DNA from 3 places in the [Enterobacter] lignolyticus SCF1 genome. Region 3 is predicted to be linked to each of the others. Evidence: riboswitches for the same ligand, from Rfam matches in the RefSeq annotation. Region 3 holds a riboswitch; each other region holds the start of a gene.
What was found. A riboswitch is a leader RNA that binds a small molecule or an ion and turns the genes downstream of it on or off. The one in region 3 is predicted to bind thiamine pyrophosphate.
Positions count from the first base shown of each region.

Region 1: another riboswitch for thiamine pyrophosphate. It lies ahead of thiB (thiamine ABC transporter substrate binding subunit); the one in region 3 lies ahead of thiM (hydroxyethylthiazole kinase).
Region 2: another riboswitch for thiamine pyrophosphate. It lies ahead of thiC (phosphomethylpyrimidine synthase ThiC); the one in region 3 lies ahead of thiM (hydroxyethylthiazole kinase).

Region 1 is NC_014618.1:3,919,944-3,930,045, forward strand. It holds gene leuA (2-isopropylmalate synthase) at 1-638, shown strand, start outside; gene leuB (3-isopropylmalate dehydrogenase) at 638-1,729, shown strand; gene leuC (3-isopropylmalate dehydratase large subunit) at 1,732-3,132, shown strand; gene leuD (3-isopropylmalate dehydratase small subunit) at 3,143-3,748, shown strand; gene ENTCL_RS18255 (sugar efflux transporter) at 3,779-4,957, opposite strand; gene sgrT (glucose uptake inhibitor SgrT) at 5,063-5,218, opposite strand; gene sgrR (HTH-type transcriptional regulator SgrR) at 5,306-6,964, shown strand; TPP riboswitch at 7,001-7,106, shown strand; gene thiB (thiamine ABC transporter substrate binding subunit) at 7,137-8,120, shown strand; gene thiP (thiamine/thiamine pyrophosphate ABC transporter permease ThiP) at 8,096-9,706, shown strand; gene thiQ (thiamine ABC transporter ATP-binding protein ThiQ) at 9,690-10,102, shown strand, end outside.
Region 2 is NC_014618.1:4,490,704-4,500,805, reverse strand. It holds gene ENTCL_RS20860 (PTS lactose/cellobiose transporter subunit IIA) at 449-766, opposite strand; gene ENTCL_RS20855 (PTS sugar transporter subunit IIB) at 770-1,075, opposite strand; gene thiH (2-iminoacetate synthase ThiH) at 1,383-2,513, opposite strand; gene thiG (thiazole synthase) at 2,513-3,280, opposite strand; gene thiS (sulfur carrier protein ThiS) at 3,282-3,482, opposite strand; gene ENTCL_RS20835 (HesA/MoeB/ThiF family protein) at 3,466-4,221, opposite strand; gene thiE (thiamine phosphate synthase) at 4,214-4,849, opposite strand; gene thiC (phosphomethylpyrimidine synthase ThiC) at 4,849-6,744, opposite strand; TPP riboswitch at 6,825-6,925, opposite strand; gene ENTCL_RS20820 (Rsd/AlgQ family anti-sigma factor) at 6,981-7,484, opposite strand; gene nudC (NAD(+) diphosphatase) at 7,581-8,354, shown strand; gene hemE (uroporphyrinogen decarboxylase) at 8,394-9,458, shown strand; gene nfi (deoxyribonuclease V) at 9,468-10,102, shown strand, end outside.
Region 3 is NC_014618.1:1,686,067-1,696,168, reverse strand. It holds gene ENTCL_RS07965 (PfkB family carbohydrate kinase) at 1-361, shown strand, start outside; gene ENTCL_RS07960 (GntR family transcriptional regulator) at 335-1,081, opposite strand; gene thiD (bifunctional hydroxymethylpyrimidine kinase/phosphomethylpyrimidine kinase) at 1,118-1,918, opposite strand; gene thiM (hydroxyethylthiazole kinase) at 1,915-2,694, opposite strand; TPP riboswitch at 2,732-2,828, opposite strand; gene ENTCL_RS07945 (ArsR/SmtB family transcription factor) at 2,905-3,600, opposite strand; gene ENTCL_RS07940 (amino acid-binding protein) at 3,603-3,995, opposite strand; gene ENTCL_RS07935 (antibiotic biosynthesis monooxygenase family protein) at 3,999-4,313, opposite strand; gene ENTCL_RS07930 (alpha,alpha-trehalose-phosphate synthase (UDP-forming)) at 4,403-5,809, opposite strand; gene ENTCL_RS07925 (glutamine synthetase family protein) at 5,819-7,108, opposite strand; gene ENTCL_RS07920 (universal stress protein) at 7,422-7,844, shown strand; gene ENTCL_RS07915 (LysR family transcriptional regulator) at 7,841-8,761, opposite strand; gene ENTCL_RS07910 (adenine deaminase) at 8,888-10,102, shown strand, end outside.

The sequences.
Region 1 (10,102 bases), 2.2 Mb from region 3:
AAATCATGACCCCGGAATCCATCGGCCTGAACCAGGTGCAGCTGAATCTGACCTCCCGCTCCGGCCGCGCCGCCGTCAAACACCGGATGGACGAAATGGGGTATCAGGAATCCGATTACAGCCTGGATAGCCTGTATGACGCCTTCCTGAAGCTGGCGGATAAGAAAGGCCAGGTCTTTGATTACGATCTGGAAGCGCTGGCCTTCATTAATAAGCAGCAGGAGGAGCCGGAGCATTTCCGTCTGGACTACTTCAGCGTGCAGTCGGGCTCTAACGATATCGCCACCGCCTCGGTGAAGCTGGCCTGCGGCGACGAAATTAAAGCCGAAGCCGCAAACGGCAACGGCCCTGTTGACGCGGTGTATCAGGCGATTAACCGCATCACCCACTACGACATCGAGTTAGTGAAATACGGCCTGACCGCGAAAGGCCACGGCAAAGATGCGCTGGGCCAGGTCGATATCGTCGCCAACTATAACGGCCGCCGCTTCCACGGCGTCGGTCTGGCGACGGATATCGTTGAATCCTCCGCCAAAGCCATGGTGCACGTGCTGAACAACATCTGGCGCGCCGGTGAAGTTGAGAAAGAGCTGCAGCGCAAAGCGCAGAATAAAGAGAACAAAAAGGAAACCGTGTAATGTCGAAGAATTACCATATTGCTGTTTTGCCGGGCGACGGTATTGGCCCGGAAGTCATGGCGCAGGCCCTGAAGGTACTGGAAGCGGTTCGCAGTCGTTTTGGTATTCGTATCACCACCAGCCATTATGATGTGGGCGGTATTGCCATTGATAAGCACGGCACGCCGCTGCCGCAGGCCACCGTTGAAGGCTGTGAAAACGCCGATGCGGTGCTGTTCGGCTCCGTCGGCGGCCCGAAGTGGGAGCACCTGCCGCCCGCAGAGCAGCCGGAACGCGGCGCGCTGCTGCCGCTGCGTAAGCACTTCAAGCTGTTCTCCAACCTGCGTCCGGCAAAGCTGTACCAGGGGCTGGAAGCGTTTTGTCCGCTGCGCGCCGATATCGCCGCCAACGGCTTCGACATTCTGTGCGTGCGCGAACTGACCGGCGGTATCTACTTCGGCCAGCCGAAGGGCCGCGAGGGCAGCGGGCAGCACGAGAAGGCGTTTGATACCGAGGTGTATCATCGTTTTGAAATCGAGCGTATCGCCCGCATCGCGTTTGAGTCGGCGCGTAAGCGTCGCCATAAAGTCACGTCGATTGATAAGGCCAACGTTCTGCAGTCCTCCATTTTGTGGCGCGAAATCGTCAACGAAATCGCCAAAGAGTATCCGGACGTTCAGCTGTCGCATATGTACATCGACAACGCCACGATGCAGCTGATTAAAGACCCGTCCCAGTTCGACGTGCTGCTGTGCTCGAACCTGTTCGGCGACATCCTCTCCGACGAGTGCGCGATGATCACCGGCTCCATGGGGATGCTGCCGTCCGCCAGTCTGAACGAGCAGGGTTTTGGCCTGTATGAGCCGGCAGGCGGCTCGGCGCCGGACATCGCGGGCAAAAACATCGCTAACCCGATTGCGCAGATCCTGTCGCTGGCGCTGCTGCTGCGCTATAGCCTGGACGCCGCCGATGCGGCGGTCGCGATTGAAAACGCGATTAACCGCGCGTTAGAACAGGGCGTACGCACCGGCGATTTGTCCCGTGGCGCAGCCGCCGTCAGTACCGATGAAATGGGCGATATCATTGCCCGCTATGTGGCCGAAGGGGTGTAATCATGGCAAAGACGCTGTATGAAAAATTGTTCGACGCCCACGTGGTTTTTGAAGCGCCAGACGAGACGCCTTTACTGTATATCGACCGCCATCTGGTGCATGAGGTGACCTCTCCGCAGGCGTTTGACGGCCTGCGCGCCCACAATCGGCCGGTGCGCCAGCCGGGGAAAACCTTTGCCACGATGGACCATAACGTCTCCACGCAGACCAAAGATATTAATGCCTCCGGCGAAATGGCCCGCATCCAGATGCAGGAGCTCATCAAGAACTGCAGCGAATTCGGCGTCGAGCTGTACGACTTAAACCACCCGTATCAGGGAATTGTCCATGTGATGGGCCCTGAGCAGGGCATCACCCTGCCGGGGATGACCATCGTCTGCGGCGACTCCCACACCGCCACCCACGGCGCGTTCGGCGCGCTGGCGTTCGGTATCGGCACCTCCGAAGTAGAGCACGTGCTGGCGACGCAAACCCTGAAGCAGGGTCGCGCCAAAACCATGAAGATTGAAGTGAAGGGCAAAGCCGCTCCCGGCATCACGGCGAAAGACATCGTGCTGGCGATCATCGGTAAAACCGGTAGCGCAGGCGGCACCGGCCACGTGGTCGAGTTCTGCGGCGACGCTATCCGCGCGCTGAGCATGGAAGGCCGTATGACCCTGTGCAATATGGCGATCGAGATGGGCGCCAAAGCGGGTCTGGTGGCGCCGGATGACACGACGTTCAGCTACGTGAAAGGCCGTCTGCATGCGCCGAAAGGCCGCGATTTCGACGACGCGGTCAGCTACTGGAAAACCCTGAAGACCGACGATGGCGCGACCTTCGATACCGTGGTCACGCTGCAGGCGGAAGAGATTGCGCCGCAGGTGACCTGGGGCACCAACCCGGGCCAAGTTATCTCAGTGAATGACGCGATCCCCGACCCGGCCTCTTTCGCCGATCCGGTCGAGCGCGCCAGCGCCGAAAAAGCGCTGGCCTACATGGGGCTGAAGCCAGGCGTTCCCCTGACCGATGTCGCCATTGATAAGGTGTTTATCGGCTCCTGCACCAACTCGCGCATCGAGGATCTGCGCGCAGCGGCTGAGATAGCCAAAGGACGTAAAGTTGCGCCAGGCGTTCAGGCGTTAGTCGTCCCCGGCTCCGGGCCGGTAAAAGCGCAGGCGGAAGCGGAGGGTCTGGATAAGATCTTTATCGAGGCCGGTTTCGAATGGCGCCTGCCGGGCTGCTCCATGTGTCTGGCCATGAACAACGACCGCCTGAACCCGGGCGAACGCTGCGCCTCGACCAGCAACCGCAACTTTGAAGGCCGCCAGGGCCGCGGCGGACGCACCCATCTGGTGAGCCCGGCGATGGCCGCCGCCGCCGCCGTTACCGGCCATTTCGCCGACATTCGCAGCATGAAATAAGGAGACCATCATGGCAGAGAAATTTACCCAACATACGGGCCTGGTGGTGCCGCTGGATGCCGCGAACGTCGACACCGACGCCATCATCCCGAAGCAGTTCCTGCAGAAAGTCACCCGCACCGGCTTCGGCGCGCACTTGTTCAACGACTGGCGCTTTCTTGACGACAAGGGCCAGACGCCGAACCCGGAGTTTGTGCTGAACTTCCCGCAGTATAAGGGGGCGTCGATTCTGCTGGCGCGGGAAAACTTCGGCTGCGGCTCGTCCCGCGAACACGCGCCGTGGGCGCTGACCGACTACGGTTTTAAGGTGGTCATTGCGCCGAGCTTTGCCGACATCTTTTACGGCAACAGCTTCAACAACCAGCTGCTGCCGGTCACGCTGAGCGAAGCGCAGGTTGATGAGCTGTTCGCCCTGGTGCAGGCCACCCCGGGCATCCGCTTTGAGGTGGATCTGGAGGCGGAAGTGGTCCGCGCTGGCGAGAAAACCTACCGCTTCAGCATCGACGCTTTCCGTCGCCACTGCATGCTCAACGGCCTGGACAGCATCGGCCTGACGCTGCAGCACGAAGACGCCATCTCGGCCTACGAGAAAAAACAGCCTGCGTTTATGCGCTAAAGCTGTAGCCGGGCGGCGATGTCGCCCGGTCTATACGTCCTTCACCCGCAGTGTCATAACCAGCGCCACCAGCGCAATCGCCGCCATCATCCAGTAGACGGCGAAATGGCCGACGCTTTGCGCCAGCGCCCCCTGAATCACCCCCGCCAGAATCACGCCCGTGGAAATGCTATTGGTAAACAGCGTCGTTGCCGCCCCGGCGCGGCCAGGCATCAGATCCTGAAACCACAGCATGCCAATCCCGGCGACGATACCGATAAACACCGCATTAAAGAGCTGCAGGGCCAGCAGCGCTTCGCGGCTGTGGAACAGAATCAGTCCGATATAAAACAGCACGCCGGCCGCAACGGCGACGATCATCATCCGGCGTTTGCCAAAGCGCTTTACGTAATAGCCCGCCAGGATCATCGCCGGGATCTCCAGCCCCGCGGCGGTGCCCATCAGGATCCCGGCAAGTTTATCCGGCAGGCCTAGCGCGCTGCTGATCCACAGCGGCATATCGATGATGTACATGGTGTTGCAGGTCCACATCAGGGTGGAAGCGATAAACAGCATGCGGACGTTTTTATCGCCCCAGCCGCTGCCCTGCGCCACGACCCGCTCAGCAGGAGGTTCGACGCGGGCCACGGAGGGCAGCGCAAACGCGATCAGCGCCAGGCTTATGGCGAAGATCGCGGCGGCAATCGAAAACATGGCGGTAAAGCCGTAGTTCAGCGCCAGCATGAACGCCAGCGGCGGGCCAATCACCCACGCCAGCGACAGCTGCGCGCGCATCACCGAGCTGAACATTACCACTTCCCGCGCGGAGCTATCGGCATATTCGCGCGCCAGCGCGAACAGCTGCGGCATAGCGGTATTGGCCAGCGACGCCAGCAGCACGCCGCAGGTGAGCAGCGTCAGATAATGGCGGTTGAAGGCGAAGAGCAGCGCGTTGCCTACCGCCATCAGGCAGCAAAACAGTATCAGCGTACGGCGATCGCCCCGGCGGTCGGAGCGCTTCGCCAGCCACAGGCTGACCGCGATCCCGGCGACGGCGTTGACGGTATAAAACAGCCCGACCCAGAAGGGCTGCGCGCCGACCTCCCGGCTCAAGAACAGGCTCAGCGTCGGCGCCTGCAGCGCGCCCGCCACGCCCATCATGAAAGCGACCAGCATAAAAGCCGCGTAAACGCCGTTCAGACGTCGTCCCATCGTCATCAGCCAGAGCATGAGCTATCCCTATCAGCAGAGGAAAAAACGAAAAAAGCCAGCAGAAAATATCTGCTGGCGGGTGATGTTATACACCAATACTCAGTCACACATGATTAAGGCAAATCAATGAGATTCAGAAGTCGGAGCCGTAACGTTCCACTGCATCAGTTCTTCGAGCATTTTCAGCCGCTCTCCTGCCAGCAGGCGGGCCAGCCATGACGCTCCCTGCGTCGCTAAAAAATAGTGCTGATAAAACCGGTGTGTTGATGACTTCTGCATATTCACCTCCTCGCTTCATCGCAGACGATTATTGGCTTAATATAGGGATTAATAAATTGCTGAGTTTTCGTCAGGAGTTCCCCTTTTATGTCTTCTGGTCGCTTGCAACAACAGTTCATCCGCCTGTGGCAGTGCTGCGATGGCCATGCCCAGGAAACCACCCTTAACGAGCTGGCGGCGCTGTTAAGCTGTTCCCGCCGCCATATGCGTACGCTGCTCAACACTATGGAAGAGCGCGGCTGGCTGACCTGGGAGGCGGAGGCCGGGCGCGGTAAACGGTCGCGCCTGACGTTCCTCTATACCGGGCTGGCGCTGCAGCAGCAGAGGGCGGAGGATCTGCTGGAGCAGGACCGGATCGATCAGCTGGTGCAGCTGGTCGGCGATAAATCGGCGGTACGCCAGATGCTGGTGTCCCATCTGGGCAGAAGCTTTCGCCAGGGGCGGCATATTTTGCGCGTGCTCTACTACCGCCCGATGCGCAATCTGCTGCCCGGTACGCCCCTTCGCCGCTCGGAAACGCACATCGCCCGGCAGATCTTCAGCGCCCTGACGCGGATAAATGAGGAAAACGGGGAACTGGAAGCCGATATCGCCCACCACTGGCAGCAGATTTCGCCGCTGCACTGGCGCTTTTACCTGCGTCCTGGCATTCATTTCCATCACGGCCGCGAGCTGGATATGGACGATGCGATCGCGTCGCTACAGCGCATTAATTCGCTGCCGCTGTACAGCCACATCACCCGCATCATCTCCCCCACCGCCTGGACGCTGGATATCCATCTGGCAAGACCTGACCGCTGGCTGCCGTGGCTGCTGGGCTATGTACCGGCGATGATCCTGCCGCGCGAATGGGAGTCGATGAACCACTTCGCCAGCCTGCCCGTAGGCACCGGCCCCTATGCGGTGGCGCGCAACAACCTGAACCAGCTGAAAATTCACGCCTTTGACGATTACTTCGGCTATCGCGCGCTGATTGACGAAGTGAACGTCTGGGTGCTGCCGGAAATCGGCGAAGAGGTCACCTGCGGCCTGACGCTGGAAGGATCGACGGAAGACGAGGAAAAAGCGGTTGAAAGCCGTCTTGAAGAAGGCTGCTATTACCTGCTGTTCGACGCCCGCACGCCGAAAGGCGTGCACCCGGCGGTGCGCCGCTGGGTAAGCCAGATACTCTCTCCCGCCAACCTGCTCTATCACGCCGATGAGCAGTATCAGGGCTACTGGTTTCCGGCCTACGGTCTGCTGCCGCGCTGGCACCACGCCCGGCCGCAAAAGGGGGAAAAACCCGCCGGGCTGGAAACGCTGACCATTACCTATTACCGGGAGCACCTCGAACACCGCAATATTGCCGTCATCATGCAGCGGCTGCTGGCGCAACATCAGGTCAGGCTGGAGATTCAGGAGCTGGACTACGACGAGTGGCATCGCGGCGACGCCTGCAGCGATATGTGGCTCAACAGCGCAAACTTCACGCTGCCGCTGGATTTCTCTCTTTTCGCCCAGCTGTATGAGGTGCCGCTTATCCAGCAGTGCATCCCGCTTGACTGGCAGGCCGACGCCAGCCGCTGGCAGGCCGGAGACATGAACCTCGCCGGCTGGTGCCAGCAGCTTATCGCCCAGCAGTCGATAGTCCCGCTCATCCACCACTGGCTTAGGATCCAGGGACAGCGCAGCATGCGCGGGCTGCGCATGAACACCCTTGGCTGGTTTGACTTTAAATCCGCCTGGTTTGCGCCGCCGGAACCATAACGCTTCCTGAAAACTTACAAACTTATTACAATAGCGCCGTTCTCAACGGGGTGCTGCAGGCCAACGGCTATGCGTGCTGAGAAGATACCCGTCGAACCTGATCCGGATAACGCCGGCGAAGGGATTTGAGGCTCACTCAAAATCCTTTGCCACCCATTTTCTGAGGTGCAAAGTGCTAAAAAAACTCCTGCCGTTGCTGGCGCTCGTAAGCGTGCCCGTGTTCGCTAAACCTGTTCTGACCGTCTATACCTACGATTCCTTCTCCGCCGACTGGGGCCCGGGGCCTGCGGTGAAAAAAGCGTTTGAAGCCGACTGTGGCTGCGAGCTGAAGTATGTGGCGCTGGAAGACGGCGTATCGCTGCTCAACCGCCTGCGTATGGAGGGCAAAAACAGCAAAGCGGATATCGTGCTGGGGCTGGATAATAACCTGCTGCAGGCGGCAACCGATACCGGGCTGTTCGCAAAAAGCGGCGTTCCCTCCTCCTCGGTCACCGTGCCTGGCGGCTGGAACAATGACACCTTCGTACCGTTTGATTACGGCTACTTCGCGTTTGTTTACGACAAAAACAAGCTCAAAAACCCGCCGAAAAGCTTAAAAGAGCTGGTTGAAAGCGAGCAGAAATGGCGCGTGATTTACGAAGATCCGCGCACCAGCACGCCGGGTCTCGGCCTGCTGCTGTGGATGCAAAAAGTCTACGGCGACAAAGCGCCGGACGCCTGGCAGAAGCTGGCCGCGAAAACCGTCACCGTCACGAAGGGCTGGAGCGAGGCTTACGGCCTGTTCCTGAAAGGCGAAAGCGACCTGGTGTTAAGCTATACCACCTCTCCGGCCTACCACATCATCGAAGAGAAGAAGGATAACTACGCGGCGGCCAACTTCGAGGAAGGCCACTACCTGCAGGTAGAGGTCGCCGCCCGCACCGCTGCCAGCAAGCAGCCGGAGCTGGCGGAAAAGTTCCTGAAATTTATGGTGTCACCGGCCTTCCAGACGGCAATTCCGACCGGCAACTGGATGTACCCGGTGACCCAGGTCGCGCTGCCGGACGGCTTTAACGGCCTGGTCAAACCCGCCACAACCCTGGAATATACGCCGCAGCAGGTTGACCACGAGCGCCAGAACTGGATTAGCGCATGGCTTCGCGCCGCCAGCCACTGATCGCCGGCTGGCTTATCCCGGGACTGACGGTCGCCATGCTGATGGTGGCCGTCGCGCTGGCGGCCTTTCTGGCGCTATGGCTGAATGCGCCCGAAGCCGCATGGGGCGCGCTGCTGCAGGACAGCTATCTCTGGCACGTGGTGCGCTTTTCCTTCTGGCAGGCATTTTTGTCGGCGCTGCTGTCGGTGGTCCCGGCGATTTTCCTCGCCCGCGCCCTTTACCGGCGCCGTTTCCCTGGGCGTCAGGCGCTGCTGCGGCTGTGCGCGATGACGCTGATTCTGCCGGTGCTGGTCGCCGTTTTCGGCATCCTTAGCGTCTATGGCCGCCAGGGCTGGCTGGCGCAGCTGTTTCACGCGGCCGGCTGGCAGTGGACGTTTTCACCCTATGGCCTGCAGGGCATCCTGTTGGCCCACGTGTTTTTCAACATGCCGATGGCGACGCGCCTGCTGCTGCAGGCGCTTGAGCAGATCCCCGGCGAGCAGCGGCAGCTGGCCGCCCAGCTCGGCATGCGCGGCTTCAGCTTCTTCCGCTTCGTCGAATGGCCGTGGATACGGCGGCAGCTCCCGCCCGTCGCGGCGCTCATTTTCATGCTCTGTTTCGCCAGCTTCGCCACGGTGCTGTCGCTCGGCGGCGGCCCGCAGGCCACCACCATTGAGCTGGCCATCTATCAGGCGCTCAGCTTTGACTACGATCCGGGACGGGCGGCCATACTGGCGCTCATCCAGATGCTGTGCTGCCTCGGGCTGATGCTGCTCAGCCAGCGGCTGAGCAAATCGGTGGCGCCGGGGTTTACCCACCACCGCGGCTGGCGCGATCCCGACGACCGCCTGCACAGCCGTATCGCCGACGGCGCGCTGATCGTTATCGCCCTGCTGCTGCTGTTGCCGCCGCTGCTGGCGGTGGTGGTCGACGGCGTTAACGGCAGCCTGGCCGAGGTGCTCTCGCGCCCGGTGCTCTGGCGGGCGCTCTGGACCTCGCTGCGCATCGCCATCGCCGCCGGGCTGCTCAGCCTGCTCCTCACAATGATGCTGTTGTGGAGCAGCCGCGAGCTGCGCGCGCGTCAGCATTCGCTGGCCGGACAGGCCATGGAGCTTAGCGGTACGCTGATTCTGGCGATGCCCGGCATCGTGCTGGCCACCGGTTTTTTCCTGCTGCTCAACAACAGCATTGGCCTCCCCGCCTCTGCTGACGGCATCGTCATCTTCACCAACGCGCTGATGGCTATCCCCTATGCGCTGAAGGTGCTGGAAACCCCCATGCGGGATATCACCGCCCGCTACGGCCCGCTGTGCCAGTCGTTGGGCATGCAGGGATTCAACCGCCTGCGTATTGTCGAGCTGCGCGCTCTCAGACGGCCGCTGGCGCAGGCGCTGGCGTTTGCCTGCGTGCTGTCGATTGGCGATTTCGGCGTTGTGGCGCTGTTCGGCAACGATGACTTCCGCACGCTGCCCTTCTATCTTTATCAGCAGATTGGCGCCTACCGCAGCCAGGACGGCGCCGTAACGGCGCTGCTGCTGCTGCTGCTCTGCTTCCTGCTTTTTACCGTGATCGAGAAACTACCGGGCCGCGATGCTAAAACTCAATGATATCACCTGGCTGTATCAGCATTTGCCGATGCGCTTTACCTTCGCCGCCGCCCCCGGCGAGCAGATTGCCGTGCTCGGCCCCAGCGGCGCGGGGAAAAGCACGCTGCTGAACCTGATCGCCGGTTTCCTGGCGCCGGTCAGCGGCACGCTGGCAATAGCGGGAGAGGATCATACCCATACCCCGCCGTCAAAACGTCCGGTATCGATGCTGTTCCAGGAAAATAACCTGTTCAGCCATCTGACCATTCGCCAGAATATCGGGCTGGGGATGACGCCGGGACTGCGGCTCAGCGCGCAGCAGCGGAGCGCGCTGGAGACCATCGCCGCGCAGATGAACATTACCGAACTGCTGGAGCGCCTGCCGGGGGAGCTTTCCGGCGGGCAGCGGCAGCGGGC
Region 2 (10,102 bases), 2.0 Mb from region 3:
ACTGAGCCTCCTCTGCTTCCTGTCAGTTTCACTGCGGTGAACGTGTAAAGGGCGTTCGCCGCCACGCCCTTTACAATCCCGGCGCCCGTTCCCTCCGGCTTCTTCTTCGCCTGCATGGGGCACGGGTGTTGAGTCCCCGCTGAAATCGGCGAACCGGAGACCGGATGACAAGGTCTGGACGCCAGGGAAGGCGGCCAGAGGCGACATGAGACAGGATGTCGAATGGAGCCGACCGCAGGCAGACGGTCGGGAGGTGAGCGTAGTGCGAAGCACCGATTTCGCCGCGGGGCCTCGGGGATTGACAAGGGGGCCGTGGTGGCCCCCTTGTCCCGTTCACAGGATGTGAAGTCTCAGCGTCTGCAGGTCATCAGGTGAACGGAACAACCTGCAGTGCTTAACTGACAATCCTTACATCACCAGATGCCCTTTAGATCCCAGCGGTCTTCGCTTAGCTGACCGCCGGGAGACGGCGGTACAGCTCAATCATGTCGCCCGCCAGATCCTGAATGACCATCGCGTTCATCAGATGATCCTGGGAGTGTACGGTGATCAGGTTCACCGGCAGCTTGCCGGTGCCTTCATCCAGCCCGATCAGCTGGGTCTGAATGGTATGCGCATGTTTCACAAAATCACGCGACTCATCCATCGCTTTTTGCGCCCCGTCAAAGTCGCCTTTACGGGCCAGCTGCAGGGCGGTTAATGCGGAGCTCCGCGCGGCGCCGGCGTTAACCAGCAGCTCCATAATGATTGATTCCAAATCTTCCACGGCTTACTCCATCAGCTTGAGGGCTTTTTCCAGAACGACATCGCCTTTCATCATGCCGTAATCCATCATATCAATGACCGCCACTTTCTTACCCAGCGGATCGGCCTGCGCCTGCAGTTTTGCCTGCTCGTATTTCACCTGCGGCCCCAGCAGGATGAGGTCTGCCGTAGCGATATTGTCTTTGAACTCAGCGACGGGGACGGCCTTAATCGAAACCTCAACGCCTTTTTTCTGTGCGGCGTCTTTCATACGTTGAACCAGCATGCTGGTGGACATACCTGCAGCACAGCATAAAACGATGTTCTTCATAGTCAGCCTCAATGTACATGTGTTTATTGATAATTATCCCGCGGCGAGCGCCGCCACAACCGCTTTGCGGCGATTGTGTGTTGGGTATCACAAAGAAATCATGCCAGAGATGAAACCGGTTACAGCGCGGGGATAAGGCGCCGCGACAGGGTGAAGGCAGGGCGAAAACGAGGAAGAAACCTTTCGCCCTGGACAGCTTCCGTTGCTGACCCTGAGAGGATAAAAAATCGGAAGATAATCAACAATCTCCCGATGTCTATATTACGACGCCGCCCGGCATCTTTGCGTCATATTGCAGACGCTTTCATTATATCTGCGAGGAGTGCCCCAGCCAGCTATCCCAGTCTTTCCATACCGGCTGTAAACCGCGTGCGGCGATGGCGCTGGCGACCTCCTGCGGGCGCCGGTTGTCATGCGGCGCGAACTGCTCCAGCTCAGGATGGTCATCGGCGTAGCCCCCGGGCTGCGTTTTGGAAAACGCGCTGACGTGGGTGATGGCCAGCGGGATGACGCTATCGCGAAACTGTGGCGACTCCCTCGTCGACAGCGAAAGCTCCACCTCCGGCGCCAGCAGACGAAACGCGCAGATGGCCTGCACCAGCTGCTTCTCGTCCATCAGCGATGCGGGCTGAATGCCGCCAGCGCACGGCCGCAGGCGCGGGAAGGAGATGGAGTAGCGGCTTTGCCAGTAGCGCTGCTGTAGCCAGAGCAGATGCTCGGCTACCATGTAGCAGTCTACCCGCCAGCTGTCGGAAAGCCCGATCAGCGCGCCGAGGCCAATCTTGTCGATACCGGCCCTGCCGAGCCGGTCCGGCGTTTCCAGCCGCCAGAAGAAGTCCTGCTTGTTGCCTTTGAGGTGGTGCCGGGCATATTCCGCTTCATGATAGGTTTCCTGATAGACCATCACGCCGTCCAGACCGAGCGTTTTCAGCTCGGCGTACTCGGCCTGGGACAGGGGCTGTACCTCCATTTGCAGCGAGGCGAACCGGCGGCGGATGGCGGGAAGATGGCGGCGGAAATAGTCCATGCCGACCTTGCTCTGATGCTCCCCGGTGACCAGCAGCAGATGCTCAAACCCGAGCGCGCGAATGGCCTGACATTCCCGGGCTATCTCCTCTGCGTCCAGCGTTTTGCGCCTGAGGCGGTTGCTCATGGAGAAGCCGCAGTAGGTGCAGTCGTTGGCGCAGAGGTTGGAGAGGTACAGCGGAACGTAGAAGTTGACGGTGTTGCCGAAGCGCTGCCGGGTCAGCCGCTGCGCGCGCTGCGCCATCGGCTCAAGGTAGCGGCTGGCGGCGGGCGACAGCAGCGCCATCATGTCGTCCCGGCTGAGTACGCGCGCATTCAGCGCCCGTTCCACGTCAGCGACGGTTTTGCTGTTGATGCGCAGGCGAATATCGTCCCAGTCCAGTTGCCGCCAGCGGTGGGTAAAAGTCTCCATCACAGCGCCTCCAGAAAGCCGGTCAGCGGGCTGGTGGCCTGGGCATGCAGGCTGCGCGCGCCCGGCACCGCTCCGCGGGCCAGTACACCGGCGTCGACGGCGAGACGAAACGCGTGCGCCATTTTCACCGGGTCATCGGCAACGGCGATAGCCGTATTCACCAGCACGGCGTCGGCGCCCATTTCCAGCGCCGCCGCCGCATGGCTGGGGACGCCGATTCCGGCGTCAACCACCACGGGAACGTTGGCCTGTTGAATGATGATTTCCAGCATCGCCCGGGTCTCCAGCCCCTGGTTGGAGCCTATCGGCGCGCCCAGCGGCATCACCGCCGCGCAGCCGACCTCCTCCAGCCGCTTGCACAGCACCGGATCCGCGCCGCAGTAGGGGAGAACCACGAATCCTTGCCTGACCAGACGCTCTGCCGCCTTCAGCGTTTCGATAGGGTCCGGCAGCAGCCAGCGCGCGTCGGGATGAATTTCCAGTTTAAGCCAGTTCGTCCCCAGTGCTTCCCGCGCAAGCCCGGCGGCGAATACCGCTTCCTCGGCCGTTTTGGCGCCGGAGGTATTGGGCAGCAGCGATACGCCCGCCTCCAGCAGCGGCGCGAGGATCGCATCGTTACGCTGACGCAAATCCACGCGCTTCATCGCCAGCGTCACCAGCTGGCTGCCCGACGCGCGGACGGCATCGACCATCAGCTGCGGCGTGGCGAATTTCCCGGTGCCGGTGAACAGATGCGACTCAAAAGTTTTATCCGCAATACGTAACATCTCAGCCTCCCGCGATAACCTGAAAAAGCAGAATGGCGTCGCCGTCCTGCAACAATTGCTCATCCCACTGCGCGCGGGGGAGAATCTGTTGATTGAGCGCCAGCGCCATACCGGGTCTTAACAGCTGCAGCTGCGTCAGCAGCGCGGAAACGCTCAGCGCGGACGAGCACTCCACGCTCTCCTCGTTAACGATGATTCTCATGCTGGCCTCCGCATACCGGACAGCCGTCGGCGCGCCTGAGCATCAGGGTGCGCCAGCTGTTGGCGCGGGCGTCAAACAGGCGCAGCGCGTCATGCTGTGTCTCCATGCCGCAGAGCAGCTTAATGGTTTCCAGCGCCTGGAGCGCACCCATGACCCCGACCACCGGACCCACGACTCCGGCGGTACGGCAGTTGCGCTCCGGTTCGGCATCGTCCGGCCACAGGCAGCGGTAGCAGCCGTGCGTCCAGGGCGGTGTCAGCACCATCATCTGGCCGCCGAAGCCGACGGCGCTGGCGGTAATCAGCGGCGTGTCCGTTTTCACGCAGGCGGCATTTATCGCCTGGCGCGTCGCCATGTTGTCCGTGCAGTCGAGCACAACGTCGGCGCGTGCGACCTCGCGGGCCAGCGCTTCCCCAACGAGGCGCTCCTGGAGCGCAATCAGCGAAATGCCGGGATTCAGACGGGACAGGCGCGCCCGGGTGGCCTGTGATTTCGGCTGATTTATGTCATCAGCGGTAAACAAAATTTGGCGCTGCAGATTGCTCAGGTGTACGTCGTCGTCGTCCGCCAGGACCAGCGTGCCGACCCCGGCGCCCGCCAGATACAGCGCGGCGGGCGATCCCAACCCGCCGAGCCCAACAATTAGCACCCGGCTGGCGAGCAGCCTTTCTTGCCCGTCGATGGCGATGTCCTCCAGCAGAAGCTGTCGGCTATAGCGCATAAAGTCGGCGTCATTCATTGCCTGCCCCCGCCATATCAAGCAGCTGCGCGGTGGCCAGCTGCCAGTCCGCCGCCTGGGTAATGGCGCTGACCACCGCGACGCTGCCGACGCCGGTCGCCAGGACCGACGGCGTGCGCTCAAGGCTGATGCCTCCGATGGCGACGGTCGGGTAATTCGCCAGCCGCGTAATGTGCCGCGTAAGCTGCTCCAGCCCCTGCGGCGCAGAGGGCATCTGCTTGGTCCGCGTCGGGAAGACGTGGCCGAGCGCGATATAGGAGGGGCGCGCCGCCAGCGCCACGTCGATCTCCATATCGTCATGGGTGGAGACGCCAAGGCGCAAACCGGCGGCGCGAATAGCGGCCAGGTCGGTGGTCTGTAAATCCTCCTGGCCAAGGTGCACGCCGTAGGCCTGATGGCTAATCGCCAGCCGCCAGTAATCATTAATGAACAGCCGGGCGTTGTAGCGACGGCCAAGCGCGATCGCCGCGACGACATCGGCTTCCACCTCGTCGTCGCGCTTATCTTTGATGCGCAGCTGAAGGGTGCGTACGCCTGCGTCCAGCAGGCGTGCAATCCATTCCACGCTGTCGACCACCGGATACAGGCCTAAACGAAACGGCACCGGCGGAAAATCGGGCTGGTACATCAGGCTTTCTCCTTACGCAGATAAATTTCCCCGCCCCTGGCGCGGAAGTTCTCCGACATATCCGCCATGCCGACTTCTATCGTCTGTGCCGCGGCGTAATCGCGCACTTCCTGGCTGATTTTCATCGAGCAGAATTTTGGTCCGCACATCGAGCAGAAGTGGGCCACTTTGCCGGATTCCTGCGGCAGGGTTTCGTCGTGATAGGCGCGGGCGGTGAACGGGTCGAGCGCCAGGTTGAACTGATCTTCCCAGCGGAATTCGAAGCGCGCTTTCGACATCGCGTTATCGCGAATCTGCGCGCCCGGATGGCCTTTCGCCAGGTCGGCGGCGTGGGCGGCAATCTTGTAGGTAATCAGCCCCTGCTTCACATCCTCTTTATTCGGCAGGCCGAGGTGCTCCTTCGGCGTGACGTAGCAGAGCATGGCGCAGCCGAACCAGCCGATCATCGCCGCGCCAATGCCGGAGGTGAAGTGGTCGTAGCCCGGCGCGATGTCGGTGGTCAACGGTCCTAAGGTGTAGAACGGCGCTTCGTGGCAGTGCTCCAGCTCTTCGGTCATATTGCGGCGGATCATCTGCATCGGCACGTGACCCGGGCCTTCAATCATCACCTGTACGTCGTACTCCCAGGCGATTTTGGTCAGTTCGCCCAGCGTGTGCAGTTCGGCAAACTGCGCTTCATCGTTGGCATCCTGAATCGAGCCCGGACGCAGACCGTCGCCCAGCGACAGCGAAACGTCATAGGCGGCGCAGATTTCGCAAATTTCGCGGAAGTGCTGGTAGAGGAAATTCTCCTGGTGATGCGAGAGACACCATTTCGCCATGATAGAACCGCCGCGCGAGACGATGCCGGTCAGCCGTCCGGCGGTCATCGGCACATAGCGCAGCAGCACGCCCGCGTGGATAGTGAAGTAGTCCACGCCCTGCTCGGCCTGCTCCAGCAGCGTATCGCGAAACGCCTCCCAGGTGAGATCTTCGGCGATCCCATTGACCTTCTCCAGCGCCTGGTAGATCGGCACGGTGCCGATCGGTACCGGGCTGTTGCGCAGGATCCACTCGCGGGTCTCGTGGATGTAGCGGCCGGTGGAGAGGTCCATCACCGTGTCTGCGCCCCAGCGCGTTGACCACACCAGCTTTTCGACCTCTTCTTCAATCGACGATGTGACCGCTGAATTGCCGATATTGGCGTTGACCTTCACCAGGAAGTTACGGCCGATGATCATCGGTTCGGATTCTGGATGGTTGATGTTGGCGGGGATGATGGCGCGCCCGGCAGCCACTTCGTCACACACGAATTCCGGGGTGATATTCTCCGGCAGACGGGCGCCGAAGCCTTCGCCAGGATGCTGGTGGCGCAGCGTTCGGCTTCGAATCCGCTCGCGGCCCATGTTTTCACGAATGGCGATAAACTCCATCTCCGGCGTGACGATCCCCTGGCGGGCATAGTGCAACTGGGTCACGCGTTTGCCCGCTTTGGCGCGCTGCGGCGTCAGCAGGCCGGTGAAGCGCAGTTCATCGAGACCGTCATCCGCCAGGCGCGCTTTGGTATACGCAGAGCTGCGGTCCGTCAGCGCTTCGCTGTCGTTGCGAGCGGCAATCCACGGCTGGCGCAGCTTTGCCAGCCCCTGCTGAACGTCGATCGCGATATCCGGATCGCCGTACGGGCCGGAGGTGTCATACACCGGGATCGCTTCGTTATCTTCAAACTGCGGATCCTCTTTGCTGCCGCCAATGAGCGTTGGGCTAAGCTGAATTTCCCGCATCGGGACGCGGATATCCGTCTGAGAGCCGGTAATGTAAATACGTTTTGAGTTCGGGAAGGCGGTGCCTTCGAGCGTATCGATAAAGCGTTGGGCCTGTGCGCGCTGTTCGCGGCGGGTCAGTTTTTGTGCAGACATAGCTCATTCCAGAAAGTAAGGACGTGGCTTGTCAGACGACGGATGAAGCAAGAGGCGAGATCGCCAGAAGGCGATACAGCAGCAGTGTTACTCTTGTTCCCTTCGCAGGTATTAGCCTGATCAGGTTCCGCGGATCCCGAATAAACGGTCTCAGCCCAACTGGGCACTCCGACAAGATAAACCCTCGCCCGTATGGCGAGGTAGTGTATGTAAACTACGCGTTAACGCTTAAAATCTCAAGCCGGACGTGCAATATGGCCCGCGTTATTGGCGCCGCCCTTAAGACGGTGATCAAAAGCCAGCACAATAAGCCGGTCTTCCAGCGTAAAGCGGGCGTCCAGCGCTTCGCCAAGGCTTGAAAGCGCCTTCTGGAACGCCATGCAGTTGTCGTCATCGATGGCGTTTTCCAGGCTGGAATCATAGATATCCATGATCTGCTGGGTATTGGCCTCCAGCAGCGGATAAATCTTGTTGGTGGCTAAAAGTGGGTTATCGCCTTCCATTTTACCCACAATGCGCTCATAAATATTGAAGTGACCGGCGGAGAGATAGTCGACCAGACTTTGGCAAAAATCGTCCAGCGCCTTTTCGTTAAGGCGCATGTATGAGCCTTTACCCGGCTTAATGCCGACCAGGTTGTAGTAGGCGACGAGCAGATGTTTACGTACCAGCAGCCAATGGTCGATGAAGTGATTATTTCCACCCACGCGTTCTGTCAGGCTTTCTAATTGGTTTAGCATGATTGACTCCGCACGTTTAAGATTGAAAACTGCTCAGACCAATATGTAAAAATAATGTAAACACGTTGCCAGTGAAGCGAAGGTAGTGCAATAGACATGGATCGAATAATTGAAAAATTAGATCGCGGCTGGTGGATCGTCAGCCACGAACAAAAATTATGGCTTCCTCGCGGTGAAATACCATACGGCGAAGCGGGAAATTTCGATCTTGCGGGGCAGTCCGCAATGCGGATCGGCGAGTGGCAGGGCGATCCTGTCTGGCTCGTGCAGCAGGCGCGCCGTCACGATATGGGCACGGTGCGTCAGGTGCTCGATCAGGACGTCGGCCTGTTCCAGCTGGCCGGTCGCGGCGTGCAGCTCGCCGAGTTCTACCGTTCCCACAAATTCTGCGGCTATTGCGGCCATACCATGCGGCCGAGCAAAACCGAGTGGGCCCTGCTGTGCAGCCACTGCCGCGAGCGCTACTACCCGCAAATCGCGCCCTGCATCATCGTCGCTATCCGCCGGGACGATTCGATTCTGCTGGCGCAGCATACCCGCCATCGCAACGGCGTCCACACGGTCCTGGCAGGCTTCGTCGAGGTCGGGGAAACCCTTGAGCAGGCCGTTGCGCGCGAAGTGATGGAAGAGAGCGGCATTCGGGTGAAGAACCTGCGCTATGTCACCTCGCAGCCGTGGCCGTTCCCGCAGTCGCTGATGACCGCCTTTATGGCGGAATACGACAGCGGCGACATCGTTATCGACCCGAAAGAGCTGCTGGAGGCGAACTGGTATCGCTTCGACGGTCTGCCGCTGCTGCCGCCGGCGGGCACCGTCGCGCGCCGCCTGATCGAAGATATGGTGGCAATGTGTCGGGCAGAGTACGAGTGATGGTACACTGACCGCCTGACGCATAAAGGAACTGCAAACATGACCGAACTGAAGAACGATCGTTATCTGCGTGCGCTGCTGCGCCAGCCTGTTGATGTCACGCCGGTGTGGATGATGCGCCAGGCGGGCCGCTATCTGCCGGAATACAAAGCGACAAGGGCGCAGGCGGGCGATTTCATGTCGCTGTGCAAAAATGCGGAACTGGCCTGCGAAGTGACGCTGCAGCCGCTGCGCCGCTATAAGCTTGATGCGGCGATCCTCTTTTCGGATATTCTGACCGTTCCTGATGCGATGGGGCTTGGCCTCTATTTTGAAGCTGGCGAAGGCCCGCGCTTCACCTCGCCGATCGCCAGCAAAGCGGATGTCGAAAAGCTGCCGGTTCCCGACCCGGAGCAGGAGCTTGGCTATGTGATGAACGCGGTGCGTACCATTCGCCGCGAGCTGAAAGGCGACGTCCCGCTGATCGGTTTTTCCGGCAGCCCGTGGACGCTGGCGACCTACATGGTGGAAGGCGGCAGCAGCAAAGCGTTCACCGTGATCAAGAAAATGATGTACGCCGACCCGCAGGCGCTGCACCTGCTGCTCGATAAGCTGGCGAAAAGCGTCACGCTGTATCTGAACGCGCAAATCCGCGCGGGCGCGCAGTCGGTGATGATTTTCGATACCTGGGGCGGTGTGCTGACCGGGCGCGACTATCAGCAGTTTTCACTCTATTACATGCACAAAATCGTCGACGGCCTGCTGCGGGAAAATGAAGGCCGCCGGGTGCCGGTGACGCTGTTTACTAAAGGCGGCGGGCAGTGGCTGGAGGCAATGGCGGAGACCGGGTGCGACGCGCTGGGCCTCGACTGGACGACGGACATCGCCGACGCGCGCCGTCGGGTGGGCGATAAGGTCGCGCTGCAGGGCAATATGGACCCGTCCATGCTGTACGCCCCGCCGGCGCGCATTGAGGAAGAGGTGTCCACGATCCTCGCCGGTTTTGGTCACGGCGAGGGCCATGTTTTCAACCTTGGGCACGGTATCCATCAGGATGTTTTGCCGGAGCATGCGGGCGCGTTTGTCGACGCGGTACACCGCCTGTCGGCGCAGTACCATCGGTAAGGACGCGATATGGATCTGGCGACGCTTCGCCTGCAGCAGCAGACCCTGGCATCCTCGGTGATCCGCGAGGATCGGCTTGATGTCGATCCGCCCCGCTGGATCGGCGGCGCGGACGTTGGGTTCGAACAGGGCGGAGAGATCACCCGCGCGGCGATGGTGGTGCTGAGCTATCCGGCGCTTGAGCTGGTGGAGTACAAAGTCGCCCGCATCGCCACCACCATGCCATATATCCCCGGTTTTCTCTCCTTTCGCGAGTATCCCGCGCTGCTGGCGGCGTGGGAGCAGCTTGCGCAAAAACCGGATCTGCTGTTCGTCGACGGTCACGGTATTTCTCACCCCCGGCGCCTGGGCGTCGCCAGCCACTTCGGGCTGCTGGTGGATGTGCCGACGATTGGCGTAGCGAAAAAGCGGCTGTGCGGCAAGTTTGAGCCTTTGTCTGCGGAGCCCGGCGCGCTGGCGCCGCTGCTGGATAAAGGCGAACCGCTGGCCTGGGTGTGGCGCAGCAAGGCGCGCTGTAATCCGCTATTTGTTTCTACCGGTCATCGTGTGAGCCAGGATAGCGCGCTGGCGTGGGTGCAGCGCTGCATGCGGGGCTACCGTCTGCCGGAGCCGACGCGCTGGGCCGACGCCGTCGCCTCGGAGCG
Region 3 (10,102 bases):
TCGCCAGGAAGCGGAGATTGTCGCCGAACGCGAGCAGCTGCCCGCCGGGACAACCGCCTTTGGTCGGGCGTGGCTGGCGCGCTTTGCGGCGCCGGTCATCGTGCGTCAGGATAAAGACGGCGCATGGTACTTCAGCGAACACGAGGAGGGGCTCGCCGCGCCGTTCGCCACTACGGTTGTGGATACCATCGGCGCAGGAGACAGCCATGCCGGAGGGGTACTGGCAGGGCTTGCCGCCGGGTGGACGCTTGCCGATGCGGTAACGCTCGGCAACGCGGTGGCATCCTGGGTGGTCAGCCGCCGCGGCGGCGACTGCGCGCCCACGCGCGAGGAGCTACTCCTCGCACACGAACACGTATAAATCGCTGCGGCAGTAGCTGATGCTGTATTCAATGGGTCGCTGCTGCTGATCGAGCGCGACCTGTTTTATCACCAGCACCGGGATTTTTTCATCCATTTTGATGTGCGACTGAAACTCCGCATCCGGCATCCGCGCGCTCACCCTTGAGCGCGTGCGCTGCGGGTAAATATGCTGGCTGCGAAAATAGTCATACAGCGAGATGCCGATAGCCTCCGCATCGGCAATCAGGTGCGCCGGCACCCACGACTCTTCAATCGATACCGCCTCTTCATCCACATAGCGAATACGCTTGAGCAGGAACACCTCGCTGCGCGGCGCGACGGCCAGCTGTTCCGCCACCTCCGCCGGGCATTCCACCACCCGTTTATTCACCCACAGGGTATCGGGCTTTTTACCGCGCAGCACCACCTGCTGCGAAAAACCCCGCGCCTCTTTCAGCGAATACTCGAAGATATTGTTGATCTGCGTGCCGTACCCGCGCGCGCGGGTGACCACGCCTTCATCCTCAAGCGTCTGCATCGCTTTGCGCACGGTGATGCGCGAGACGCCCGTCAGTTGGCTGAGATCGCGCTCGCCGGGCAGGATGTTGCCGTGCTCCAGCCAGCCGCTGCGCACGGCGTTTTTCACCGTTTCGGCAAACTTAAGGTACAGCGGCGTGTTGTCCGCCGCCGCAATGCGCTCGTTCAGTTGGCTGATAAGCCGGGTATGCGCTTGTTCCATCGGGTCTTTTCCTGGCAAGATTCTCCTGCCAGTATACTACCACCACGCGTGGAAATGGTGCACAGGGCCAATACCGTGACCGACCTCAAGGGTATCCGCCTGCGCCAGCGCGGCAGAGAGCCAGGCCTTGGCCTCCGGCACCGTTTCCTGCCAGCTGCGATAGCGCGGACGCAGCGCCGCCAGCGCCGCCGACAGCGTGCAACCGGTGCCGTGGGTGTTTTTGGTCGGCACGCGCGGCGCGGTGAACCGGTATTCGCCCTGCGGCGTAAACAGCCAGTCGGGACTTTCGGCATCCTCCAGATGACCGCCCTTCATCAGCACGGCGCCGCAGCCGAACCCGAGCAGCGCGCGCCCCTGCTCCAGCATCTCCTGCTCGCTGCGGGCGTGCGGCGCCGCCAGCAGCGCCGCCGCCTCCGGCAGGTTCGGCGTAATCAGCGACACCTGCGGCAGCAGACGGCGGCGCAGGGTCTCCACGGCGGAGGCGGAAAGCAGCGGATCGCCGCTTTTAGCCAGCATCACCGTATCCAGCACCACGTTACGGATCTGATAACGGGCAAGACGCTCCGCCACGACCTCGACGATATCCGTTTCTGCCAGCATGCCGATTTTGGTGGTATCGATGCGCACGTCGCTCAGCACTGAATCCAGCTGCGCGGCGACAAAATCGGGTTCGATACGGTATACCGACTGCACGCCGCGGGTATTTTGCGCCACCAGCGCGGTGATCGCCGAGCAGCCGTAGGCCCCCAGCGCCGAAAAGGTTTTCAGATCCGCCTGGATACCGGCGCCGCCGCTGGGGTCCGTACCGGCGATGGTCAGGGCATTAATGCGCGTCATGCCTGCACCTCCGCATACAGTGCGTCGACAAACGCGGCGACGAAGCTTCCCGGCCCGCGACCGTTTGCCGTCGCCACGCTCCCCGCCTGCTTCATCATGCCGCAGGCGGCGGCAACGTTATCCAGACGGTCGCCCGGCAGCGCAAGGCTTGCGGCCACCACGGCGGACAGAGCGCAGCCGGTGCCGACCACCCGGGTCATCAGCGGGTCACCGCCGGTCACCCTCGTCGTACGCGCGCCGTCGGTGATGTAATCCGCCTCGCCGGTAACGACGACGGTCGTCACCCACTGACGCGCCAGCGCCTGCGCCGCCGGTAGCGCGGTTGCCGCTTCATCGGTGGTATCCACCCCGCGCCCGCCGCGGCTCATCCCCGCCAGCGCCAGAATTTCCGAAGCGTTGCCGCGAATGGCCGCCGGCTTCAGGGCCAGCAGCTCACGGCAAAAATCGCTGCGTAGCGTTAGCGCCCCGACCGCCACCGGGTCAAGCACCCAGGGTTTGCCCTGAGCGTACGCGCTGTTCACCGCCGCACGCATCGCCTGCGCCCGGTCCCGGGTAAGCGTACCGACGTTTATCAGCAGCGCGTCGGCAACGGCGGCGAACTGCGCGGCTTCGTCATCATCGATAACCATCGCCGGCGAAGCGCCGATCGCCAGCAGCACGTTAGCGGTAAAGGTTTGCACCACGTCGTTAGTCATGCAGTGAACGAGCGGCGAATGGGTGTGAAACAGATGGCGGACGTGCGCGAGTTGCGCGGGACTAAGCAGGTCAGCTTGCATGGTTTGCTCCTGCCAGGCCGTGAAGAAGCGATAACCATGTGTTGGTCTCTGACTTCCCTACGCTGGCATTATCCAGATCAGGTGGTACGGGTATTTCTCAGCCTTCACAAGGAAGGGCACCCCGAGTCATCATGGGATTTGTTATCCCGCAGGCAGAGTACGGGAAGCAGTCAGGGATTACAAGCGCGGTTCAGGGCCGTCGCATCACGCTTAACAATCCACCTCAAAATAGCGCCTGAACGCCAGTTGACCGACTGAAGTGATGCGCACTTCGCGATATCCGGGCGTACGGGCGATCCAGCCCTTTTGTTCGACGTGCAGCAATAGCGCCGCACCGGCCATTCCGCCAAGATGAAAACGGCGCTCGCTCCAGTCCAGACAGGCTGAACACGGTTTGCGTCGCACGCTCTCGCTGAGCGTCACGCCCATCCGGGTAAACCCCGCCACGCCTTTGGGGGTTAACGCCTCGCCGTCGTCGGCGACCCACGCCTCGCGCAGCAAAAAATCAAAAATGGCCACCGCGACTTCACCGGCAAGATGATCGTAACAGGTACGCGCTTTGCGTAACGAAACGGGCGTGCTGCAATGCGCTGTCGCCTGCCATGTCAGCCCCATCATTTGCTCCAGCAAACCGGCAACGTCGCGGCCGGTAAGCCGAAAATAGCGGTGTCGGCCCTGCGAAAGACCGACGATGAGGCGGCTGTCGACGAGTTTACACAGGTGCGCGCTGGCCGTTGAGGGCGCAATATCCGCCGCTACGGCAAGCTCCGTCGCGGTCCACGCCCTGCCGTCCATCAGCGCGCACAGCATTTTCATCCGAGAGACGTCAGACATGGCAAAAGCGAGCCCGGCGAGCGCGCGCTCCTGTGATACCTGGGATTCAACGTCATCGGAATGCTTATGCATAATTATTGGTCCACGCTGGCCCAGCGCTGAGTCACCTCGCGGGCTTTCTGCACATTGTCGGTGATAAGAATAAGGTGATTTGCATGATCGCTGTACTGCGTCAGGATATTAACACCGTTTTTTGCAAGCACTGCGGCAATTTCGCCAAGCTCTCCCGGACGCGCTTGCCGAAGTTTGCGGATAATCGGCTCACAAACCGCGATGACCTCAACCCCGGCGGCCATAAGCACCTCGCGCGCTTTCATCCCGTCCTCAACGAGAAAATGCGCATGAGATACCTCGCCGACGCTAAACACGCCGCCGCCTTCAAGACCGACCCCATGAGCGCCGAGGGTTGTTCCCAGCAGCGCCAGCTGCCCCGGGCTGTTTTTCAGTATCACATGGACATCATACATCGCTTATTCTCCCCCCATAGCTGACTGATATTCTCTGAGTACCGTTGCAATACGAATGCGATAGCGCGTAAAAAGCGTGCGCTTTCCCTCTTCCTGCGCCGCTTTATGCAGAACGTTCTCCCGCCACGTCACCACGGCCTGTTCGTCCCGCCACCAGGAAAGCGACAGGATTTTCCCCGGCGTGGTCAGGCTCTGAAAGCGTTCAATGGCGATAAAGCCCTCCACGTCAGAGAGCAGGGGCTTAAGCTCTGCGGCCAGCGACAGATAGCGGGCCTGATTTGACGCATTGACCTCGGCTTCAAAAAGTACAGCGATCATTGTTTACTTCCTCCGGCAATGGGTGATGTAAACAAAGCATAATGGCCGCAGAAAACGATACTTCGTCAGCCGACGAAGTATCGCCCCGCTCAGTACAGCGACCTGCCGGCGAAAACGCGGTGATACGCTATCCGAGGCGCGCCGACGTCGGAATCGGGGTGTTCAAGAGCGGTACGAAACGCCTGATACCACCAGTGATTATCCTGTCGCCTGAGCGTTTCCAGTAGCTTCAGATGACGACGCTTACGCTCATGCAGCGGCATGGTCAACGCCGAGTGCAGCGCCTGCGCTGTTTCATCGGCATCATACGGATTGACGATCACCGCATCGCGCAGCTGCTGCGAGGTGCCGGAGAACTGCGACAGCACCAGCACGCCGGGATTTTCCGGGTTTTGTGCCAGCACAAAGGCTTTTGCCCCAAGGTTCATCCCCTCCGAGAGCGAGGTAAACATCCCCACCTCCGCCCTTGCGTAGAGCGAATACATCGTCTCCCGCGAGCAGAGATCGTTATGGATATAGTTCACCGGATACCAGCTGAAATCTCCGTATTGTCCGTTCAGCTCCCCGCAAAAGCGCTCGAGCTTATGGTGCAAGTCGTGGCTGGAATGCGGATGCTCCTGCGCCGGGTCGGAAATCTGCAGCAGGCTGACGTCGCGCATATATTGCGGCCAGTGGTTCAAAAACCGGCGCATCGCCTCCAGCCGGTAATGAATGCCGCTCATATCCGTCACGGTGTCGTTGCTGATAATAATACGGCGGCGATAGTCCGCCAGCGCGCTGCTCGCCCTCTTCGGCTCCGGTCGCGTTCCGGCAATCCCGCAGGGAAAAACGCCGACAGACACCAGATGACCGTTAACGTTGATTATCCTATCGCTGAGCCGCTCGGTGCGGTAATAGCGGCACAGGTAGGAGATAAAGTGACTGGCGTCGGCTGCGGACTGAAAGCCTATCAGGTCGTAATGGCACAGAGCCTGAATCATCCAGTCGTGCTCGGGCAGAGAGCGGAACACGTCGCCCGGCGGAAACGGCTGCTGGAAAAAGAAGCCGCAGCGGTTTAAATATCCATCCTCTTTAAGCCGCTGCCCGACGGCAATATGATGGTAATCCAGCACCCAGACCGCATCTTCATCACAGAGTTGTTCCGCCAGCATGTCGGCGACCGCCTGGTTATAATTTTTATAGGTAATAAAGTACTCTTTGCGATATACCGCAAGATCCGGTCGGTTATGAAATATTGGCCACATCGTTTTATGGACATAGCCGTGATAATAGTTGTCGTATTCGTTAGGCGATATATCCCAGCTACAGAACGTTGAGCCATTATCCTGATACTGGCTGCAGCCGCGCTTCTTTTTCCCCGGATTAATTTTTCCGTTCCAGCCCATTTTTACGCCGGGGTGTTTACGTAATATATCGTTAATCGCGTCGTCAAGAAGATCGCACGCATCCGTTTTTTCAGCCGCGCAGCGGCTGGCAAGCATAATCAGACGTGACATACCGTTTCCTCACTGGCCAATATCGTATTCGAGGGGAGTCACCTGGCGCTCAAACTGCGCGAGCTCGCGGCTGCGGCAGGCCAGCCACAGCTGCGAAAAAGCCTCCCCGAGACCGGCGGTGAGGTATTCGCACTGCCGGAACTGCTGCATCGCCTGCAGCGGAAAGAGCGGCAGGGAAGATTGCGCCGCGGGCGGCGCCTCCGCGCTGTCGTTATCGAGTCCGTACAGCACGCCGAGCAGAATGACCGCCACCACCAGATAGGGATTAGCGTCGGCCCCCGCCAGCCGGTATTCAATCCGGCGGCTGGCGTCGCTGGAGCAGGGAATGCGCAGCGCCGCATTGCGGGTGTTGTAGCCCCAGTCGTTAAACAGCGCCTCGGTTAAACTTTTACGCAGGCGGCGAAAGGAGTTCACGTGCGGCGCCACAATCGTCATGCTGGCCGGCATGAGCGTAAGCAGCCCGGCCAGGCTGCGGCGCAGCGTCAGGTTTGGGGCATTCGTCGGCGAACAAAACAAATTGTGACCGCGCGCATCGTTAAGGCTGACGTGGAAATGCATGCCGCTTCCCGCCTGCGCCGAAAAAGGTTTAGCCATAAAGCTGGCCTTCAGCGCCTGCTTCTCCGCCAGCAGCCGCGTCATACGTCTGAGCGTGAGCACGTTATCGCAGACCTTCACGACCTCATCGCTATGGGCAAGGTTGAGCTCGAACTGGTCGCTTTCCGCCTCGGCAACCAGCCCCGTGACCTCCAGATGCTGCGACCGGCTCAGCTGTTCAAGCGCATCGATGAATCGCTGATGCTGCTGCGGCATATCCAGATGGAAGCCGCCGCTATGGTGCGCCCCCTGCCGCACGGAGGTAAGGTAAAACTCCATCTCGGCGGCAATGACCGGATAGATGTCGCGGGCGTGCAGCAGCCCGAGGATGCGCGACAGGATGGCCCGCGGTTCCAGCTGGCAGGGCGAGCCGTCGGTCTGCTTCATCGTCAGCAGCAGCTGCGCGTGATGCTCGGGTTCGCGGGCGCAGGGCCGCAGTGAGCCCTTCACCGGCAGACACAGGCAGTCCGGCTCTTCGCTCATTCCGGCGGCTTCGCTGAAGTTCACCACGCCGCCGTCGCTGTCCATGGCGTACACGGACAGCGGGAAATAGCAGCCGCTCCCCAGCGACGCCAGCGCATCGCGGGTAACCCTTTTCCCCCGGACATTCCCGTTGATGTCATGCAAATAAATATCGATATAACGCGTGGCCGGATACTTTTTTAAATAGTCTTTCACTTCCTGCTGGAAATCATTATGGCTCACCGCAATACCCCCCGCTGCCAGCCATATTTTCTGACCATCATCGAGGAGCTCATCATTATTTCCATGCAAAACGCGAGGGGTATTTTTAAAAAAAGAAGAGCGCTGTATCGGGTTCATGTCATCATCTTTTGGTATGCCTGACGGCGATATCAAAATGCTATAGCAAAGCGCGCCGATGAAGTGTAAAAATCACATATAGATTACGCTGGCGCTTATAAATAAGCCGTAAATAATACCCGCCGGATTGATAACCCGGCGCGGTGGGTTCACACTATCCTTATATCCGGTAATGGCGTTTGCACACGAGGTTCATATGCCCGTCTATCACCACGCTTTAGTCCTCATCAACAACAGCCTCGACGGCATCCCGCTGCTGGCCCACGCCGCGCGTCTGGCGCAGCAAAACCCGATGACGATCACCGTCGCGCACGTCAGCACCGACTACCGCGCCATGAACTATATCTCCGACAGCCTGATGGATGATGTGGTTTCTGAGGATGTCATCAGCGCCAAAGCGCTGCTGAGCGAGCTTGTCGCCTCCGTCGATGTGCCGGTACAAACGCTGGATCTGGTCACCACCCGCCGCTTTGACGACGTCGAAAAATGCGTGCGGCAGCGGCAGATCGATCTGGTGATCGCCGGGCACCACAACCGCCTGCTGGGCGTGCTGGCATCGCACTCGATGGACTATATCAACCACCTGTCGGTGGATGTGCTGATAAAGCACCTGCCCTAAAGCGCGCCCCGCAGCGACTGGCGCAGCAGGTCGAAGCAGGCCTCAATCATCGGCGGCAGGGGCTGGGGGCTGCGCATCAGCGCCACCGTGCGCATCATCGCGGGCTGCTGGAGCTGCACCACCCTGAGCTGCGGGTCGCACAGGTGGGTGGTATAGAGCTGCGGCAGAATCGCCACCGCCAGCCGGGAGCGCACCAGCCCGTACAGGGTTTCGATATAATCCACATGGTAGCGGATATCCAGCGTCAGCCGCTGGCTCTGCGCCAGCGAGGCCACCAGACGCTGGATATTGCCTTTGGAGAACACCGCCAGCTCGCGACCGCTCAGTTGTTTCCACTGCAGGTGCGCCGACGATGCGGCGGGATCGTCGCGGTGCATCACCGCCACGAAAGGATCTTCCTGCAGCGGCCAGGTCTGCAGCGACGGCGGCACCGCGCTATCGAGGGCGCCGATGCCGAAGTCGATTTGCCCGTTCAGCAGGCGCGCAATCAGCGTATCGTTGGTGTGATCGTGGAACTCAAGGCGCAGGCGGGGAAACGCGTCCGCCAGCTGCTCCGGCAGCGACGGGAACAGCAGCGAGCTCACCGACGGGATCAGGCCGATGCGCACCGTACCGTCGCCGCCGGCCGCCACTATCTGCTGCATATCGCTGAACGCATGCTGCGCAATGCTCAACACCCGCTCGGCGTGCGGCAAAATGGCCACGCCAAGCTCGGTGAGCGTCACCGCGGACGCCGTACGGTTAACCAGCTTTCCCCCCAGCACGCTTTCGGTCTGGCGCAGGGCGCTGCTCAGCGCGGGCTGGCTTATCGCCAGCCGGTTGGCGGTATCGGTAAAATGCCGCAGCTGCGCCAGGGTGACGAAATACTGTAACTGCTTGAGAGAAAGCGCGGGCAGCCGCTGCCAGGGTTCCATCATCATGCTTTTTACCGTCCTGGCGTCACGCAGAATAACGCCGTCTTATGGGTTGATAAATTTATTCATCTGGGCAAACGTTTGCCAGCCCCCTAGAGTAACGCCATTACCGTTGTCCGGAAAGCTACTATGACCGTCACTCCCGCCATCCGCCGCCGCGCGGTTCAGGCCGCCCGGGGCGAGCTGCCCTTTGACCTGCTGTTAACCGAGACCCGAGTGGTGGATATGGCCACCGGCGAAATTCGCCATGCGGACGTCGGTATCGTCGGCGCGCTTATCGCCAGCGTGCATCCGCGCGGCGCACGCAGCGATGCGCGGGAAACCCACGCGCTCAACGGCGCGTATCTGTCGCCGGGGCTGATGGATACCCACGTCCATCTTGAAAGCTCGCACCTGCCGCCGGCCCGCTACGCGGAAATTGTGCTGGCGCAGGGCACCACCGCCGTCTTCTGGGACCCGCACGAGCTGGCGAACGTCCTCGGCGTGCCCGGCGTGCGCTATGCCATCGACGCCAGCCGCAATCTGCCGCTGCAGGTGATGGTCGCGGCCCCCTCCAGCGTACCGTCGACGCCAGGTCTGGAGATGTCCGGGGCGGACTTTGCCGGTGAAGAGATGAGCACCCTGCTCGCCTGGCCGGAGGTGCGCGGCGTCGCGGAAGTGATGGACATGCATGGCGTGCTGCACGGCAGCGATCGCATGCTTGAAATCCTACAGGCGGGTCTTGAAAGCGGCAAGCTTATCGAGGGCCACGCGCGCGGGCTGAGCGGCGCCGACCTGCAGGCCTATCTGGCCGCAGGCGTCACCTCCGATCACGAGCTGACCTCCGCGCAGGACGCGCTGGAAAAACTGCGCGCGGGCCTGACGCTGGAAATTCGCGGCTCGCACCCGTACCTGCTGCCGGATATCGTCGCGGCGCTCAAAACGCTGCCGCACCTCTCGTCGCAGATAACCGTCTGCACCGACGACGTACCGCCGGATATCCTGCTGGAAAAAGGCGGGATCGTCGCCCTGCTCAACCTGCTGATCGAGCATGGTCTGCCCGCCACCGACGCGCTGCGCTTTGCCACGCTCAACGCCTCGCTGCGCCTGCAGCGACCGGACCTGGGGCTTATCGCCGCCGGGCGCCGCGCCGATCTGGTGGTGTTCGACTCGCTGGAAAAACTCCGCGCCCGCCGGGTCTACGTCGCCGGAAAAATGATTGCCGATAACGGCGCGCTGCTCGCCCCTGTCGCCGATGATGGCGCAGTGCAGGCGCCGCGCAACACTCTGCAGCTGCCGCCGCTTCGCGACGACGACTTCGCCATGCGCATTGGCGCTATCCGGCACGGCACCGCGCGGCTGCGG